DNA from 2 places in the Kangiella sp. M94 genome. Region 1 is predicted to be linked to the other one. Evidence: riboswitches for the same ligand, from Rfam matches in the RefSeq annotation. Region 1 holds a riboswitch; the other holds the start of a gene.

Evidence for each region. A riboswitch is a leader RNA that binds a small molecule or an ion and turns the genes downstream of it on or off. The one in region 1 is predicted to bind thiamine pyrophosphate.
Region 2: it holds a riboswitch for thiamine pyrophosphate, as region 1 does, so the genes downstream of both, thiC (phosphomethylpyrimidine synthase ThiC) here and ACYTXU_RS04565 (TonB-dependent receptor) in region 1, are expected to answer to the same signal.

Annotation. Positions count from the first base shown of each region.
Region 1 covers NZ_CM142903.1:998,973-1,006,679, reverse strand. The annotation lists gene ACYTXU_RS04580 (phosphotransferase) at 1-365, opposite strand, end outside; gene pnuC (nicotinamide riboside transporter PnuC) at 343-954, opposite strand; gene ACYTXU_RS04570 (thiamine-binding protein) at 982-1,233, opposite strand; gene ACYTXU_RS04565 (TonB-dependent receptor) at 1,253-3,460, opposite strand; TPP riboswitch at 3,611-3,743, opposite strand; gene ACYTXU_RS04560 (YkvA family protein) at 4,696-5,118, opposite strand; gene ACYTXU_RS04555 (hypothetical protein) at 5,228-5,794, opposite strand; gene ACYTXU_RS04550 (hypothetical protein) at 5,861-6,409, opposite strand; gene ACYTXU_RS04545 (DUF5677 domain-containing protein) at 6,487-7,323, opposite strand; gene ACYTXU_RS04540 (HigA family addiction module antitoxin) at 7,415-7,707, opposite strand, start outside.
Region 2 covers NZ_CM142903.1:2,748,124-2,755,830, forward strand. The annotation lists gene ACYTXU_RS12785 (tetratricopeptide repeat-containing diguanylate cyclase) at 1-302, shown strand, start outside; gene ACYTXU_RS12790 (2OG-Fe(II) oxygenase) at 324-980, opposite strand; gene ACYTXU_RS12795 (cysteine synthase A) at 1,126-2,181, shown strand; gene ACYTXU_RS12800 (ACT domain-containing protein) at 2,178-2,567, shown strand; gene ACYTXU_RS12805 (DUF4870 domain-containing protein) at 3,390-3,854, shown strand; TPP riboswitch at 4,029-4,164, shown strand; gene thiC (phosphomethylpyrimidine synthase ThiC) at 4,234-6,081, shown strand; gene thiO (glycine oxidase ThiO) at 6,115-7,170, shown strand; gene thiS (sulfur carrier protein ThiS) at 7,154-7,351, shown strand.

The sequences.
Region 1 (7,707 bases):
TGCTGACTCACCGTCGGGCTGGCATAAAGCCAAATCGAAACGCGGATCTCTTCGCTGTCCAATAAGCATTTCGGTAACCATTTTGATAAAGCCGGGTTCTCACTGACTAGGCGCGTCTGCGAACGGTAATGGCCCCCAGGTAACTGACCCACTTTGGCTTGATCCGCCAACTGCACAAAATAATCCTGATGAGCAAGACTAAGTTTGAAGTTGGCATTGGTTTCACCCTGGCGAAGCAATTGCCAATTAGCCTGGTTAGCACACTGGCCATAGGTAGCAGGCTGTAATTCAGTTAACAGCTCTACCAACTGTTGCCAGCTATGCGCAGAATAGCGCCACCAATCAGGCTGTTGTTTGTTGTTCATAATGCTTTTTCCACTCCAGCCAACCAATAATCGCCATCACCGTATAACCTGCGAAAAGAATCGACGTAATCAGCAAGCCTTTTTCCCAATACAAAAACACTGATACAAAATCAATCACAACCCAATACAACCAGTTCTCAAGAACTTTCTGCGCCAATAAATACGTAGTAAAAACCGCAAACCAGGTGGTAAAGGAATCGACGTAAGCAAAATCCTGCGTCGTGTAGTTATCCAGCAAATAGCCGCTGATAGCAACAATCACCAACAAACCTACAATCCACATCAGATGCGTCTTGATTGACCAGCGACTGATCGGTTTATCATTGCCCTTTCTTCCCGTAAACCGCCACAGATAGAAGCCGTAAACCGCCATCAGTAAATAATAAACATTCAGCAGCGACTCCATGAACAAATTGACATCATAAAACAACACGGTGTAAATCGCCGTGCTGAAAAATGCGGCAACCCAGCACCAGATGTTCTCTTTAATCGCCAATAAGACATAAGCGATAGCCAAGGCCACAGCCAGCCACTCCCAGATCGAAGTGGCAGCCACCTGCTGGCCGAAAGTTTCAAAAAAGTCGCTCATCAGCTTCCTTATTTATTTTTTTCTTCTTTAACCGGGCTTAACGTCGCTATTCAAAAACTTGGCCACAAACACCTGCTTGCCATAAGTCTTAAACGAGTATTCGACCGTTTCGTTAACCACAGCCATGACGGATTCGAAGTCACCAAATATTTGCGTGCTCATGGTATTAACGATGGCCTCTACCCGCTTGTCACCCATCAGACGTTCAACAATATCCTGAATGATTGGCAGGAACTGATCGTCCAACGGATACAAACTTAATTCGACTGAAATATTCATCACATCATCCCCTCAATTATTAAAAACTGTAGGCGGCTCGAACGCCAACTATTCTTGGTGTGCCATATTGGAAGTAAGGCTCGGTTTCGTAGAACTTACGCGGGTCATTACCGAAGCTACCAAAGCCACGATTGACAATGGTCTCGTCGGTCAGATTACGACCATAAAACTCAACCAACCAATTGACATCTTCATAGGTCAACGCCACATGCCACAACTGATAATCATCGGCCTTAACCTGATGACGGTCCGACAAATAAAACTCGTCTTTGAATTCAGTTTGTAGGTTCAGACTCCAGTAGTCGCTCAAATAAAAATCAGCGCCAGCCACCCACTGTAACTCAGGCGAATGCGCCAGTTCGCGTCCGCTCAGGTCATAAGGCACTGGTGGGTTGGCAGTTAGGTCAGCCAACACATGCGTAAAGCTCTGCAAATTTTCGAACTCAGTTTTTAATATGCCTACCGAACCATAAAAATGCGCCCAATCCAGCGAACGCCAATTCCACTCAACTTCTGCACCATAGCTTTTTGCGCCACCGGCATTGATGTTGTAATCAGTGAAATTACAGGGGCACTCGCCACCTTCCTGCAAAGTACGCCCATCAGCCTGCGACGTCACGTAAGATTGCTTAGACTGAATATCATCACGGTTTTGATAGAACACAGACGCCTGCAAAGTTACACCGGCATCGGGCCATAAGCCTTTAACGCCCAGCTCATGATTCAGCATATATTCCGAATCATATTCACGTTGCGATTCCGGCAACTCCTGCGCGGTATTAAAGCCTCCTGCTTTGTAACCACGCGACAACAAGGCATACAGCATCGTCTGTTCGCTGGCCTGATACTCAAGCGATACTTTACCACCCCAGAAATTCTCTGAGCGGTCATCGGCAAACGGCTGGTTATCACTGTAATCAGCCGATTGACGCTCGAATCGTGCACCAGTTGCCAAGGTCCAGTCATTATTCAGCGGAATATCCAGCTGACCATAAAGCGCCGCGTTGTTCGTGTCATATCGGTTCCTGAAGTCCACAGGATTGAAAGTATATTGGCGCAACAGATCCACTGACTGGTCACGGAAATAAGCGCCGACAACCCACTGATTCGAAACAGATTGATTAGATACAGAATCAGACGAGTCCTGCCCACCAATCAATTTAACGTCCAGGCTCAGATTACGGTTATCTCTCAAGAAGCGATCAAAAGACGAATACCACCAGTCAAAACCCCAGTCATCGCTATCGCACGGCGTGCCGTCACAAATCCCGGTGTGGCTCCAATCTTCATCGTAAGCATAATCCAGTTCGCTGTCGGCAAAAGACAAGGTGCTTTGCAGCTTGGCGGAATCCCAGGCCCATTCAGCGATAAAGGAAGCACCAATAGTTTCCTGGCGATCATGACCCGGCTCGTCGGAATACGTCTGGCGGGTATTATCCAGGCTAAAGGCATCGTAGCCATTGTCCACATCCACCAGAATCAGATTCGAGGTTAAAGAGAAGCTATCATCTGGCTGATAGACTAGACGCGCCTTCATACTCGACTCGTCAAAATTCTGGGTATCATCACGACCAAGGAAAATATTGTCGGTAAAGCCATCGCTACGGTATTGCCCCACCGCGAAACGATAGCCCCAGCCATCTGATAACTGATCGCTGCTGATCAAAGAAGCGCTACGACCATTATAAGACTCAAAGGAACCTGAAGCTTTCAATAAATCAGCTTCGGGTGCGGCAGATACCATATTGACCAAACCCGCCAAAGCATTCGCGCCATAGAGTGTGCCCTGCGGGCCACGAAGGATCTCAACCTGCTGCGTATCCAGCATCAAGGCACCGCCAGCAATACCCGTCATATCGATGCCATCAACAATGACACCGACCGAATAATTCACCGGCTCAACGAATTCACTGCGCTCTCCGACGCCACGGATCTGAATAAAACGACCACGCGACGCACCCGTCGCGAAATTCACATTAGGCGCTAAATTAAAAACATCAGAAACATGGTGAGCATTGTTCTTACGCGCCGTCTCGCTACCAATCACAGTCACACTCGACGGCAGGGTCAAAGGACTCTCAGTCAGATGTTCAGCGGTAACAACCAGGGTTTCCAGATCTTTATCCAAGAGCTCATCATCCGACTGCTCATCAGCAACTGCACCAAACGACATCGCCAGCAAACTGGTCAAAACAAGAGGTTTATAAGAACGAATAGCGTGTATCAAAAGACAACTCCACATAGCACAATATTTTAGGGGGTATGCAGAGTAACAACAGAAAAGACAGAAAATTGCAGTTAAGCTAAGCTGACTCAATCCCTGTCAATGAATGGCTTAAAACTGAGAAAGAGAAAAGCCAGATTCCAAAAAACAACACATTTTCTGAACTCCCTGTCCCTACGCCGGCATAACCCGGATCAGGTTCTAAGGGTCTGGCGCTCAAACAGTCGCAAAACAGCAAACCGCATTGAGCCTCATCTCAGGCTAAAAGCCACCCCTCGGGAATGTTCACTATTATACACGCCTAAAAATAAACAGCGAATGGAAAGATTGGAGGATAATTACAGGACTTAAAGGTGAGTCATTTGACCCACAAGGATGTGGGAAATGCAGTGGCAATTATTGGAGAATTGCCTGCCTGAACTAGATTCAGGCAACCGAAGGGAATCCCTTTAGGGAATCTGCTCTAAGATCTTATAGGTTGGGTTAGCCAAGCGTAACCCAACTCTCTTTGCAGGTTTGTGCATATCCAAAAAATTATAGATATATGTAAAACCAAGGAGAATGAAATCAGCCATCTAATAAACATATACCTGTTTCCTCTCTAAGAATTTTCAGATAATCAAAATACTTTTTCCAAAATCTTCCGTGTATTTGGAACAATTTTATTTGTCTTTCAGAATTCAAGACCAAGTATGAAGTAAAACTATGATTAGGAGAAATATGCTCTCTATTCCTATAATTTCCTCCGTAAGAGTAGTCATTTCTTACTGATTTAATTCCAATCACCTCCCCCATTTTTAAATAAATTGTCTTTGATCGAATTAACTGCCTTATAATAATTATGCTATCGGATTTAAGATCGAAATGAATAGTCTTGTAATTAAAGGTGAAAAAAACTGTTAGAGCTATAATCAGGACTGGATAGAATGCTATTCCAGCATTCTTGCTATCAAATACAGGAATCCAAAACTGGTACAAGATATAGGCTAACCATATAAGGGATAGAAAAACCAACGAAAAGCCTATTATCCTACCTTTCAAACTAGGCTTGTTGCTAATGGTGATAACATCATTTTTGTTAGAAAAGTTATAAGTCATATCTTTCAGCTCATATTAAAGTTATAAACAGTCTCACATAAAAATCCTATTGCCTGTAGGGTGCGTCGTGACGCACCGCTCTTGGAGCTGTCGGTTGGTTCATTGGTGCGTATCGACGCAGATCCTGCCCTAGGAGTACCCTACATTTCCTGCTTTTCCTTCCAGACCTTGTAAACTTCAAGGTCTTTACGTACTCCTCGAAGACATAAAGCAATGATCGCTGCGTCATCTATGTATCCGATGCCCGGAATGAAATCTGGAATAGCGTCTATTGGCGAAACAAAATATAGAATTGCCGCAGCGATGACAGCAATAGTACCAAATGGAATCTCCCTATATTCACCGGATGAATAATCCTTAATAACGCCTATGAGCAGCTTGATATCAGACCAAAGTGATTTTAAAGATTTAGGGACAGCCTTGGCTAAGACGTTAACTTTCTCCTCACCAGACTTGGCAGCTGACTGAACGTCATCTTCTTCAATATAACTGACGCTTTCTTGAAAGCGAGCTTCAGCCTCTTTAACACGACGCTCTTGTTCTTCTTTAGTAAGTTTCGACATGCTTTGCTCCTTGTTGATCTAGTGGCTACTTCCCCTTCATTATAGGTTGGGTTAGCGAAGCGTAACCCAACGCTTTTCGCAAGTTTGTGCATGTCCAAGGCTTTGTTATCTAACCATCAGCAAAATGCTCTAAAACATCGTTAATAGGTATGCAGGCATCATAATCACCTTTGTGAAAATCTTTTTCTGGACACGCTCGGAAGTCAGTATGAGGATAAAAACCGAAACTACTAACACAATTTAACCTTTTGTCGTATGACACAGGAGTCATTAAAAAGCTAATTTGAGTATCATTAGTAAACACCTGTGGAGCTCTTTGAAGTATGAAATATCTCTCCTTCTGATTCTCTTGCTCCCAGAAGACTCTTTGGCCACCAGGCATACCGGCATAGATATTATTTCCGAAATAATCACCGTCTACGCTGTACACATTTGAAAGCCTTACCTTGTATAAAAAGGCATGATGAAGAATCTGGTTATTTTGACAAGAGTCACCATAGCTAACAGTATCATTATTGACAGGCTGACCATGAGTACAATAATCACGATACCAACTTGTATCCTCTGAAGACTTCGGCACTGCTCTAACAATTAAAGGGCCGCTCTCAGGAATAGAACTACAGGAAGTTATTGTGAACAGAACCATAGAGATTATTATTACTTTATTGAGATTCATTGTAACCCTTTTGATAGGTATCGTAGGGTGCGTCGTGACGCACCGCTCTTGGAGCTATCGGTTGGTTTATCGGTGCGTCTCGACGCACCCTACATTTGCTAAATAACCACAACGTCCTTTCAGCCAATAACTTTTGTATATGTCTCCAGCATAACGTGCCTCAATTGCAACTATGCCGTACACAGGAGAATATAAAACCGTAGATATTGGTATATCAGTTCCTTCTTCATATGAGGTTATATTATAAATAGCTCGACTCTCACCAAAAATAGAAACTTCTGATTGATAACGTGAACGGTTAGGAATTATTCTACCTTGATAAATAGGAGTGACCTCGTATCTATAACCATCGGCAACCCAGATATTTTCTGTTCCAAAATCATTCGTGACGAACTCAGGAATCATGCCTTCTATGTTCTTTGGGATTCTAATTTTTAGCAACGGATCTTCAACACAATAATACTTATCATCATCGCAAAAAGATTGCCCAAGACTCAAACATGTATGGCCCGAACAAAGCACCATCTCAGGAGTACCGGGGTTCTCAAACCATAGGGGTACGCCGTCAATAGAGATGTAAATTGGATTAAAACCTTTACTATCACTTTTATCCATCGTGCTGCAGGATGCAATGAAAAGTATAGAAAACAGAATGATTCTTAACATTTCTTATTTACTCTGACTCTATTAATTTATTGGATGCTATTAAACAAGTCATCAACTATTTGAGAATTGGCTTCATCATTTTCTCTACTTTTTATAAGAGCATCATCAGAGGATACTACTTTACCTACGTAACATCCTAAACTACAAAGCAAACTATTAATTAAATATAAATTGGTATTCAGAATCTTTCTGTAATACTTCTCCTGCTGGAGATAGTCGCCAGGATGGACACCATCAAAAATTCCGTACAAATGCAAATTTCCATAAAATGTATTATGAACAGTTTCAGAAGCATCTTCATGAATAGATAAGACTGCAAGCATGAGTCTCCGAATATCTATAATATTATTTTCGTGTATCTTCTCTAACTTTTTAACCAATGTTTGATTTGTCCATCTAGTAATAGGCTTTCCTGATTTTTTGCTAGTAAATTTTTCTAAAGCGAGCTTGAGCCAGTCATTGTCATCAATCCCTTCTAAAGTTTGATTTTTAATCTCAAAAGTATGCTCACCAACAGTTATCTTTCTTCCAGCTTTCACTCTGTAACTTTTTTGTACACCATAATCTATGTAGTTCTTGAATTCTGACTCTTCGCTTGACTGAATGTAATAATAGTCAATTATGTTTTCAAGTAAGCTTCTTGCAATTATTTGAACTTCATGGTCAGAACTAGCAGCAGTTAATATATGTATTGCCCTACACTTGGAAACAATTGTGTAAATCAAATTTCTTCCAAGATCAAACTTAAGATCACCTGTAGTGACATTGTTTACTTTTGATAAGCACTTAGCTTGAGACTCGAATATTGCAAGCAATTCTTCAAGAGTTTTCTTATCATGTAAGTCTTTTACATTTTTTTTCACATATTTTCCTAACGAACTCTAATGTTACAAAAGTTTCGACACGCATAAATTTAATACTAAAGTCCAACTCTAATTCGAAAAGCTCCCTCTGTCACGCAGCACTCAAATCAAGTTTATGCAACTTGCCAAGTTTCAGCGTTCTTTTAGCTTGCCATAGATCATAGTTGTCTTGCATGGCTAACCAGCTTTCCGGTGTGCGACCAAGAACTTTGGCAAGCCGTAGTGCCATTTCGGGGCTGATGCCACTTTTAGCTTTTAGGATACGGTTTAATGTAGAAGGAGCAACATCAAGGTGCTTGGCCAGCGCTCGGCAACTGACACCAAAGGGCTCCATATAAGTTGCGAGGATAAACTCGCCGGGATGTGGTGGGTTATGCATATTCA
Region 2 (7,707 bases), 1.2 Mb from region 1:
CCAACTTCAGCAAAGAACTGCTGCGGGACAACGATGTATTGGGCAGAACCGGCGGTGAGGAATTTCTGGCTGTCTTACCCAATGCCAATTTGGAGCAGGCAATACAGGTTGCCAAGCGTTTACAGCAGGAAGTGGATCTCAAGCAGTACACCGACATTGAAAGCGAATTAAATGCCACCATCAGCGTTGGCGTAACAGAATACAAACATGGAGAGAACATGGATGAGTTCCTACGCCGTGTTGATGAGGCCTTGTATCAGGCCAAAGAGAATGGTCGCAACCGTGTTGAATATGTCATCTGAAAACTAGTGTGACAAAGCAGACTAAAGCGATACCCCTTCATTGATCCGATACCAGCCAGTAAGACTAAAACGGGACTTATTGGCTGGTAACACTTCATGCGGAAACTCTTCACTTAAAAAAATAACTAAGGTACCAAAAGTAGGCACTACTGTTTCTAGTGGTACTTTCTGCCGCTTCCGGTAAATCAAAAGCTCACCACCATCTTCAGGATTCCATTGTGGATTTAAATAAAGCACAGTGGTTAAGCGACGATTAGTGCTGCCGCGAAAAGCATCAAGGTGGCGCTTATAGAATGCGCCTGCTGGGTAGTGGGCGAACATGCATTCATAGTCAAACAGACCTAAAAATAAATGACGGTTTAAACGCAAACGTAACTCTTCAATCCAGGTGAAATATTCCTGAGCAAAAGGGGCGTGAGATTCCAGCCAATGAATATGGTCAGTACGAACAAATTCATTGGTGTGGAAATCTTGCTCGCGTCCTATCCCTGCTGGATCAAACTGATGAGGATTACTCTCGATCAATCCTGTAAACAATTGATTTAAAGTGTCAAGCGGTAAGGCGTTGGGCAAGACAACATAGCCTTGGTCTGTTATCGCATCACAGATACGGGCAAAAATGTCGTCATCAAAGTAGCCTGTAGAGCTGGATGAAATGGACTTTAAAGCTTGGGTCAATGCAGTAAAACCTCCAAAACGGTATGAGGGCTTTATACTCCAAAAAGAGAGTTTTGTGAACAAAATTTACACAGCTTGAAGTCGCAATTGAGGGCTGCGTGATTTAGACTAACTTGTATCAATAAACCGATTTAAGAGCCCAAGTATGAGCTACAAGCAAAATGTTGCAGAGTTGATTGGTAACACCGATTTGTTGAGGATTCCTTCATTGTCAGCATTAACGGGTTGCGAGATTTTGGTGAAGTGTGAGTTCCAGAATCCAGGTGGTTCAATCAAGGATCGGGCAGCTCTGCAAATGGTGCAGGATGCAATTGATAATGGTGAACTAAAGCCAGGCATGACCATCGTGGAAGGTACCGCCGGCAATACTGGAATTGGCTTGGCTGTGGTAGCTAAAGCATTGGGCTTTAAAATGCTAACGGTAATGCCAAAGGGGCAAACTCCGGAAAAGGAGAAGATGATTGCCTTGCATGGCTCTGAACTGATGCTGGTGGATCCTTGTCCCTTCGCTGACCCCAACCATTTTTATCACACCGCAAAACGCCTTGGCGAAGAAAATGAAAATTACTGGTGGGCTAATCAGTTTGAGAATACCAGCAATGCCAAAGCGCATTACCGGCACACAGGGCCTGAGATCTGGCAACAAACCGAAGGTAAAGCAGATATTTTGGTCTCAGTATCAGGAACCGGCGGCACTATTGGCGGTTGTTCTCGTTATTTGAAAGAGCAGAATAAAGATGTGGATGTATGGTCAATCGATCCGGATGGGTCAGGCATATATCATTATCTCAAGACCGGTGAATATAAAGCACAAGGAAGCTCATTTACAGAGGGTATTGGTATTATGCGCACCGTCGCTAATTTTGCACAGGCAAAAATTGATAAGGGTATAACGCTGCCGGATCAGGACTTGGTGACTGTATCGCGAGCAGTGAGAAATCAAGATGGATTAGTGTTGGGTAGTAGCTCGGCATTAAATCTGGCTGGCGCTTTGTTTGCCGCTGCAAAGAGTGGTCCAGGAAAAACCATCGTGACCTTTGCCTGTGATGCGGGTGAACGCTCCTATTCAAAGTTGTGGAATCAAGAATTTTTGGCAGAGAAAGGAATCCGAGAAGACTTGGAAACCATTGAGCAGATGTTCAGCCGTTATAAGAAAACGGATGACAGTGTCATAGTGAATGTTAAAGACGAGGATCGATGATGGATAAAAAACTGCATTTGAAATTATTGGATGCGCATTTTGATGTGCATCGCCTCTTATCAATAATGGAACTGGAAGACTTACAGGGAAGTTGGTTTTTGTCATCAACCGATGAAGAATTATCGCTGGTTTGTGAAGTTATTAATCGTGATTTGCTAAAAGACACTGCCCAGAAAAGTGAGCTTAATTGGCGAGCGATAAGGGTTGAAGGGCCGCTTGATTTTGGCCTAACTGGAGTTATTGCAGGGCTGAGTCAGGTGTTGGCCGATGCAGACATCCCCGTTTTTGTGGTTTCGACTTTCGATACTGACTACCTGCTGGTAAAAGAAAGAAATCTTGCAGAATCGCTGGTAGTGTTGAAGAAAGCGGACTATGTGTTTGTTTGACCAGAAGTAAGAACAAGAGAAATAACAAGTTGATTCGAATGCCAAAGGTTTGCTTCTTATCCCCTTTGATTGAGCTGAGGAATATAGGATGGGTTATACCCAAGGGGGTAGACCCGGCGATAGCCGTAAACCATCAAACAAGCAAACGATGGGTTACGTATAAATGCTGGGTCTGCCCCCTTGGGTAAACCCATCCTATAAGAGCTTTCCGGAAATCACTGAATCGTTAGCAATAAACGTGGGGCATAGAACTTCTCATCTTTTCCATTGGCCACCACAATGATGGAATCGACATGTTTTTATAGGATGGGTTAGACGCCAGTCGTAACCCATCAAAGCAAAACCTCCAATAGCTCATTGGCGGCAAGCGACTAGTACAAAAAAGCACTTCAGGCAAATCGGTCGGCAAAATGGAAAACCAATAGAAATGGATAGTATAGGTAACAGTTAGTGGCACGTTGCCGGATTTTAAAGACAAATCACGGCTGAACAATGAGTTATTCCATTTTGTCGCTAAATAGCAGAAAGTCAAAAAAATGAAAATAATTTATATTTCTTAAATTTCAATAGGTTAAGTGTTGATTTAGAGCTCGCCTGCGAGTCCTGCACAAAATACATGCACAAAACACCTTCTGAGCAAACAATCAAAATCTTTTAATATCAACAACTTAAAGAAATAGCAATAACTAATTGAAAGATGTGATTTATCGTTAATTCCTATCACTCAAAGTAACAATTTGAAATATCACTCTTTGCTAATCTGTATTTGTGCAGCGACGAAGGGTCGTTGTCGTATTGAAGATTTCAGAAGAGGAAAGAGTGATGAACCACGAAGACGATAAAAAAACTGAAGGCACTGGTGACAATAAGCCAGAGCCGGGTGGTGAACATAAAGAGCGAGTCTATGAGGGCGAAGCTGAAGTACTAGGTACTGAAAGCGTCAGAGGTGAAGAGAAAACCTGGTCTATGTTTGCTCACCTTGCTGCCTTTGTAGCTATGGTGCCATTAGTGCCTGTAATCGGCATGGTGCTAGGTCCCTTGGTGGTGTGGTTATTGAAGAAAGACGATATGCCATTGGTTGCAGAGAATGGTAAGCGCGCTCTGAATTTCAATATCACCATGTTTATTGCCTACTGTGCGGCATTAATCCTGTGCATCATCTTGATTGGTATTCCTATTTTATTCGGACTAATCATTTTCCACTTTATTGTCACCATAATGGCGGCTATCAAAGCGAGCGAGGGTGGTGTTTATGACTATCCGTTCTCAATAAAATTAATTCAATAAAGTTAATTCAAAAATACTGAGATACTTATAATAATAAAATGACTCTCCACACGGGGCCCTGGCGACTCTCAAGCTAGGCCCCATTCTCCCCAGCGGCAACCGAAAGGATGCCGTTTTTTTTATACATATTTGTATAAGCCTCTATGATTTTTAAGGGTGAGACATGTATAATTCTTTCTACTCTCGGGGTGCGCTTGGATTTTCAAAGTTGGCTTGTTAGGCTGATTCAATCTAAGGGCTGAGATGCAATGGCAAACCCGTATAACCTGATCTGACTCGCATCGGCGTAGGGAAGAGTAATGTCACAAGCTGACGATCCTCAAAAAAGCTCTGTTATCATTACTTCTTAACGTCATGTCGGTCACAAGTGGAGACTGTAATGGCTAAGAATGATCCGATTGAACTCAATAAGCATAAAATCACCCGCGAGCCTCTGCCGAAATCGCAGAAAATTTACGTGCCTGGTAGTTTGCATAAAGATATTCGCGTACCAATGCGTGAAATCAGTTTGACTAATGGTGAGAAGGTCACTATTTACGACACGTCCGGGCCTTACACCGATCTGAGTATTGATATTGATGTGCGCAAAGGTTTGCAGGAAGTGCGTCGTGACTGGGTGATGGGTCGTGGCGATGTTGAGGAATATCAAGGTCGTGCAGTTAAGCCGATTGATAATGGTTATGAAGATGGTGATAAAGCTTTTGCTACTCATAATCCTGAGCTGCAACGCAAGCCTCTTCGAGCAAAAGCGGGTAAGAATGTCACTCAGCTACATTATGCACGTCAGGGCATAGTGACGCCGGAAATGGAATATGTGTCGATTCGTGAAAATCAAAAGCGCGAAGCCTTATTCGAACAGTTCGCAAGTAAAGAAAGAGAAGCGCGCTTAAAAGGGCAGCCATTCGGTGCTAAAACGCCTGAAAAAATTACTCCTGAATTTGTACGTGATGAAATCGCAGCTGGGCGTGCAATCATTCCTGCCAACATCAATCACACCGAATTAGAGCCAATGATTATTGGTCGTAATTTCTTGGTTAAGATCAATGCAAACATAGGTAACTCTGCCGTAACATCCAGCATCGAAGAAGAAGTTGAAAAGCTGGTGTGGTCGACGCGCTGGGGTGGTGATACCGTGATGGATTTATCGACCGGTAAAAATATTCATGCGACGCGTGATTATATTCTGCGAAATTCACCGGTACCCATTGGTACTGTGCCAATTTATCAGGCATTGGAAAAAGTCGGTGGCGTTGCTGAAGATCTGACCTGGGAAGTATTCAGGGATACTTTAATTGAGCAGGCCGAGCAAGGGGTGGATTACTTTACCATTCATGCCGGAGTCTTGTTGCGCTATGTGCCGCTAACTGCTGACCGTGTAACGGGTATCGTGTCGCGCGGCGGTTCGATTATGGCGAAATGGTGTATTGCACATCATAAAGAGAACTTTCTATACACCCACTTTGAAGAAATTTGCGAAATCATGAAAGCTTATGATGTGAGCTTCTCGCTGGGTGATGGCCTACGTCCGGGTTCATTGGCCGATGCCAACGATGCCGCGCAATTTGGTGAGCTGGAAACGTTAGGTGAATTGACCAAGATTGCCTGGAAACATGATGTTCAGGTGATGATTGAAGGTCCGGGTCACGTGCCGATGCACATGATTAAAGAAAACATGGATAAGCAGTTGGAAGAGTGCCACGAAGCACCTTTCTATACGCTTGGACCATTGACTACCGATATCGCACCGGGCTATGACCATATTACTTCAGGAATTGGTGCGGCCATGATTGGTTGGTTCGGTTGTGCCATGCTTTGTTATGTGACACCCAAAGAGCATTTGGGCTTACCAAATCGTGATGATGTTAAAACGGGCATTATCACCTATAAATTAGCAGCACATGCAGCAGACGTGGCAAAAGGACATCCGGGCGCACGTTACCGCGATGATCAATTATCACAAGCGCGATTTGAATTCCGCTGGGAAGACCAGTTTAATTTAGGTCTTGACCCGGATACAGCGCGAGAATTCCACGATGAAACCTTGCCTAAAGACTCTGCCAAGGTAGCGCACTTCTGCTCTATGTGCGGACCAAAATTCTGTTCCATGAAAATTTCTCAGGATGTCAGAGATTACGCCGAAGAGAAGAAAAAAGTGGAGCAAGGTATGGCAGAAAAGTCAGCAGAATTTAAAAGACAAGGCGCAGAGATTTATGTCGAGGTTAAATAGCCTCGGCTAGTTTACAAGAGAATGGGCAACGCTATGAAGATCGGAATTGTTGGTGCAGGCATTGCAGGTCGTATATTGGCCTGGCAAATGATCAAAAAAGGTTATGAGGTAACACTGTTTGATAAAAACTCACTGAACAGTGAAGCAGCCTGTTCGTTTGCAGCAGCGGGAATTTTATCGCCACTTGCTGAGCTTGAAATGGCCGAGCCCACGATCTTTGAGTTGGGTAGTCGCTCAATGCAGTTATATCCGGAGTTGATCAAAGAACTGGAACATCCCGTCTTCTATCGTCAGATAGGATCATTAGTCACTGCTCACAGTTCTGACAAAGTCGAACTCAATCATTTTCATCGCATGCTAAAACATAAGTTAGATCGTTGTGATGATTATGTGCAAAATATTGCAATAGCCGATAAAGAACCTGAGTTGGCACACATGGGCGATGGCCTGTGGGTGTCCAATGAAGGGCAGCTGGATACCATAGGTTTGCTTAATGTACTGCAACAGGTTTTGCTGAAAAAAGGAGTTGAGTGGAAAGAGCAAGTTGAGGTTCAAGCGATAGAGCCACGACAAATCAAAACCAATACAGAAACTCATGCTTTTGATTGGGTGTTTGACTGTCGAGGCATGGGAGCTAAAAGCCAATTACCGCTACGTGCAGTGCGCGGCGAGCTGCTTTGGTTGCAAGCGCCCGATGTAAAGATAGAACACTTAACCCGACTGGTTCATCCACGTTATCGAATATATATAGTGCCGCGACCGAATAATATTTACCTGCTAGGCGCAACCGAAATTGAAAGCGAAGATTATAGTCCAGTATCCGTTCGCTCATCGCTAGAAGTATTATCCGCAGCTTACAGCCTGCATAAATCATTTGGTGAAGCGCGCATCATCAAACAGGTGGTCAACTGCCGTCCGGCATTACCCGACAACTTGCCGCAAATAGAACTACAAGACGGTATTGGAATTATCAATGGTCTATACCGGCATGGAATTCTGCTAGCGCCAGCAGCAGTTGAAGAAATGATGAAACAGTTTGAGGGAAAAATCGGTACATTCAAAGAGGCAAGCCATGCAGCTAATAGTTAATGATGAAACCATAGAAGTACCAGATAAAATGAGTGTCACAGATTTTATTCAATGGTTTAAGCAGGAAGGAAATTTTGCCATAGCCGTTAATATGGAGTTTGTGCCAAGGTCTTTGTATGCGGAGACAATGTTGAAAGAGGATGATCGGGTGGAAATCGTTTTGCCCATGCAAGGCGGATAAAACAAAAAAATCGTCACAATTACTTTGTAAAAAAACAGTGTCCTGCAAGGTCATTTACTAAAGTAAACTCCCTCTTGAAAACTGTTTTTTGCCGCGTAATTGTTTAGCTTTTTTGCTTTATCGGTGAGTATAGGGCTTTGTTAAAATTGATTATTGTCACAGTCATTTGTCACAAGCAAACTCCTGCTCCAAGAATCAATTTTGCCTCGCCCCAGCTTAGCTTAGACAATTTAACAAGTGCAATAGGTTTGAGATAAGTAGATAGCCGGCCGCGTAATTGTTTAGCTTTTTTGCTTTATCGGGAAGATCGGGGTTTTGTATGATTGCTGGCTGTATTAGCAAGTGACCTATTCCTA